2 regions of the Pseudomonas sp. MDT1-85 genome follow, and region 1 is predicted to be linked to the other one. Evidence: predicted binding sites of a transcription regulator. Region 1 holds the regulator's gene; the other holds the start of a gene.
What was found. Region 1 encodes FliA, which starts transcription of late flagellar genes. Its sites were predicted from a motif close to CTAAAGTTTNNNNNNNNNNNGCCGNTAA; they were not measured.
Positions count from the first base shown of each region.

Region 1 (2,198 bases):
GTCCATGGTGCGGTTGGCCGCGGCCTCGGTCAGCTTGACCACATAACCCAGGCGCTCGGTGGCATCCGTGATCTGAGACACTTCCTCGGCTTGCGGCATGTGCGGGTCAATCTGAAAATTGACGATCGCGCTATGCAGCTCGCGGGTGAGCTTGCCCACTTCCTGGTACAGGCCGCGGTCACGGGTCTGGTTGAGCTCATGGATCAGTTGCACAGCGTCGCCGAACCTGCCTTTTTCAAGGCTTTCGACCAGTTCGACCGCGTGTTTTTTCAGGGTCGATTCGAAATCGCCCTGTGAAGATTCGTTTTGCTCCATAGCTCCCCCGTGACGGACTGGCTTTGCACATCAACCGATGCGTTCGAAGATCTTTTCAATCTTGTCTTTCAACGCTTGAGCCGTGAATGGCTTGACCACATAGCCGTTCACACCCGCCTGAGCGGCTTCGATGATTTGCTCGCGCTTGGCTTCGGCCGTGACCATCAACACCGGCAGGTGTTTGAGTTTTTCATCGGCACGCACGTGGCGCAGCAGATCAATACCGGTCATGCCGGGCATGTTCCAGTCCGTTACCAGAAAGTCGATGCTCCCGCTGTTGAGGACCGGAATCGCGGTAATACCGTCATCCGCCTCGACCGTGTTGGTGAACCCAAGGTCACGCAACAGGTTTTTTATGATCCGCCGCATCGTTGAGAAGTCATCAACGATGAGGATTTTCATATTCTTGTCCAATTCGACCTCCAAGCAGTCTTAAAACGCGCGCAGCACCTGAACGCGCCGTTCAATCAATTCGGCGTAACACTCAACAGTTGTATGGATTACAACGGGCCGTGGCTGATGCAGCAAAATGCCGTACCAACCTCGTTCGCAGTGTCCCCACACTGCCTGTCAGCGCGCTCGCCACTCCCCCAAACGCCCCCGCAAACGGGCCGCGCACTGGCTGTGTAACTGGCTGACCCGAGATTCGCTGACCCCCAGGACCTCACCGATTTCCTTGAGATTCAACTCTTCGTCGTAGTACAGCGCCAACACCAGTCGCTCACGCTCCGGCAAATTGGCAATCGCGTCCGCCAGCGCCGCCTGGAAGCGTTCATCTTCCAGATCGCGTGACGGCTCGAGATGAGCACTGGCGCCATCCTCGTGCAGCCCTTCGTGTTCGCCGTCCTGCAACAGATCGTCGAAACTGAATAACCGGCTGCCCAGGGTGTCGTTCAAAATCCCGTAATAATCGTCGAGACTCAATTGGAGTTCGGCCGCAACTTCGTGATCTTTAGCGTCACGGCCGGTTTTAGCTTCAATCGAGCGAATCGCGTCGCTGACCATGCGGGTATTGCGGTGAACGGAACGTGGCGCCCAGTCCCCCTTGCGCACTTCATCGAGCATCGCGCCGCGGATTCGAATGCCCGCGTACGTCTCGAAACTCGCGCCTTTGCTGGCGTCGTATTTGGTTGATACTTCAAGCAGGCCGATCATCCCGGCCTGGATCAGGTCTTCGACCTGGACGCTGGCCGGCAAACGCGCCAGCAAGTGGTAGGCAATGCGTTTGACCAGTGGCGCGTAACGCTCGATCAGCTCGTACTGCGCGTCACGTGCCGACTTCTTGTAGAGGTTGTAGCCACTGGCTGTCATAGGACGGGTCCTGCGGTCTGTTGCACGAGGCGCTCGACGAAAAACTCCAGATGTCCACGCGGGTTGGCCGGCAGCGGCCAGGTATCGACCTTCTGCGCAATGGCCTTGAACGCCAGGGAACACTTGGAACGCGGGAAGGCTTCGTAGACGGCACGTTGCTTCTGCACGGCCTTGCGCACGCTTTCGTCGTAAGGCACCGCACCGACGTATTGCAGGGCGACGTCGAGGAAACGATCCGTGACCTTGGTCAACTTGGCGAACAGGTTGCGGCCCTCCTGCGGGCTCTGGGCCATGTTGGCCAGGACACGGAAACGATTCATGCCGTAGTCGCGGTTAAGCAGTTTGATCAACGCGTAGGCGTCGGTGATCGAGGTCGGCTCGTCGCACACCACCAGCAGCACTTCCTGGGCGGCGCGCACGAAACTGACCACCGAGTCACCAATGCCCGCAGCGGTGTCGATCACCAATACATCGAGGTTGTCGCCGATGTCACTGAAAGCCTGGATCAGGCCGGCATGCTGGGCCGGGCTCAGATGAACCATGCTCTGGGTGCCGGACGCGGCCGGGACGAT
Region 1 is NZ_CM142715.1:2,117,359-2,119,556, reverse strand. It holds gene ACYZT2_RS09580 (protein phosphatase CheZ) at 1-315, opposite strand, end outside; gene ACYZT2_RS09575 (chemotaxis response regulator CheY) at 346-717, opposite strand; gene fliA (RNA polymerase sigma factor FliA) at 886-1,626, opposite strand; gene fleN (flagellar synthesis regulator FleN) at 1,623-2,198, opposite strand, start outside.

Region 2 (2,198 bases), 180 kb from region 1:
CAGCTGGTTGGCCGTGGCGGCCTGCTGCACCAGAATCGACTGGCCATTATTAACGTTGGCGGCCTGGCACTGGGTCAGGAGGTCGGTCAGCACGTCGCTCTGTGCCAGCAACTGGTCGCCAATGCTCGAATGGCTGGCAAGTTGCTCCAGACCCTGGCGATTGGTCGGCAGGTTGAGGCTGGCGAGGATTTCACTGCGCTTGCGGCCATGCTGTTCGAGCAAAATGATCAATGCCTGTTTCTGCGCCAGAATCTCTTCGAGCAGTGGCATGTCGCGACCGTGCAGCGCGAGGGACTCGGTTTGCAGCAGCTCCAGCAGGTGTTGCGCCGGGGCAAAGTCGTCGATGATCAGTTGCAGTAAATTAGTGTCGTGCATGGCTGGCCTTGGGTTTTAAGCGTCCAAAAGCCTGGCGCGGGCCGTGGCCTAGCGCTGGGCTTCGAAGTTGAGCAGTTTGCTGGCTACACGGTTGCTGTCGACTTTATAGCTGCCATCGGCAATCGCTGCTTTCAACTCGGCCACGCGGGCTTTGTCGACGGCAGGCTGATCGCGCAGCTTGTCAGTGACCTTCTGCAACTGTTGAGCCTCATTGCTGAGGTGTACCGATTCCCCGCTTTTGGTGGTACTGGCCTGTTCGGCCGGGGTATTCAGCGGCGCGGATTGGCCGACTTTTTCGGCGGTTTCCTTCGCAGCGCTGGTCCGTGTACTGCCCGTAAGTGACGAGGAGCTGTTTAAACGACTGAAATCGATGACCATGACAAAAAACCTCTGGGTATTTGGACGCTTGCCATGTTTTCGGCTCTCCCTGTGAAAACTTTAGGCCCATTTATCAATGAGCGTGCATGCGCCCGGGCATCTTGCGCATGCGGCACAGTTTAGGGAACAGCCTCGGGCAGCGCCATATCTTCACGAACAGAGATCCTTACAGGGTCGCTCACATAGAAACTTCCACCTGGCCGGGCGCGGTGACTTGCGCCTTGATGACCCGCTGGGAGTTCAGGTTTTTCACCCGAATCTGTTCGCTCATGCCGCCGTTGGACAGCGCTTCACCCGGCATACGTACACTGAGCGTACCACTGCGGGCGGTAATCACCACCTGATCGCCCTTGCGAATCACTTCCGCCTGTTCGAGATGCACCAGGGTTATGGTCTGATCGGCGACCATTGGTCGGGTAAGTTTTTGTCCGATCGCTTGATCGACGGAAGTCAGAAAACCCTGATTTATCAGGCTGATATCGCGTTCTCGCAGGGTCACGTCCTGAGGTTCGATAATCCCTGTGCGCTTGAGGGGACGGGTGGTGGTCACGATGTCGCGAAACAGCCGTACTTGAGCGGGTACGAAGACCGTCCAGGGGGAGGTGCCGTCGCAGCGAACCTTGACCGTGACCCGGCCCAGAGGCCTCGCCGGGCTCTCGAGGGTGGCTGTCAATTCCTTGTCGCACATAGGCATGCGCAGGCGCGGATCGAGCTGGTTGACCTCGATCTCATAGCGTCCTTGCGTTTGACTGGTAGCCAGATAGTCTTCCACGGTGAATTCAAGAAAGCCCTGAGTGACGCCGATAAGCATGTCAGGCAAGGTAACCGCGTCAGCAAGGGCAGGGCTGCCAGCGTTGAACAGGCAAGCGGCCGACATCGCGCAGAGTAATCTGCGACAGGTTGATGTCAGGTGTCGGAAAAATGTCGGTTCTGTGTTCATAAGAGTTAAAAAGCAAGCGCCGTGCCGTTTAGTGAAGAATGTGCGTCGCAACACACTTAGCGTTGGTGTAGGAGTCTGGGCATGGCTGGTGTAATGGATTCGGTGAACCAGCGCACGCAACTGGTGGGGCAGAATCGCCTTGAGCTGTTGTTGTTCCGTCTCGACGGCCAGCAGCTGTATGGGATCAACGTATTCAAGGTTCGTGAGGTGCTGCAATGCCCCAAGCTGACCCTGATGCCCAAGTCCAGTCCTGTCGTGTGCGGTGTGGCAAGTATTCGGGGGGCGACCATTCCGATTCTGGATCTGGCGATGGCGACCGGTTCCGGAGCGCTGAAGGATCAGAGCAATCCCTTCGTGATCATCACGGAGTACAACACCAAGACCCAGGGTTTCCTGGTTCGGTCGGTGGAGCGCATCGTCAATATGAACTGGGAGGAGATTCATCCGCCACCCAAGGGCACCGGGCGCGATCACTACCTGACCGCTGTGACTCGGGTCGACAATC
Region 2 is NZ_CM142715.1:1,934,398-1,936,595, forward strand. It holds gene ACYZT2_RS08740 (flagella synthesis protein FlgN) at 1-375, opposite strand, end outside; gene flgM (flagellar biosynthesis anti-sigma factor FlgM) at 424-753, opposite strand; gene flgA (flagellar basal body P-ring formation chaperone FlgA) at 932-1,693, opposite strand; gene ACYZT2_RS08755 (chemotaxis protein CheV) at 1,775-2,198, shown strand, end outside.
Region 2: the regulator FliA is predicted to act here: its motif matches at 790-817, upstream of flgM (flagellar biosynthesis anti-sigma factor FlgM).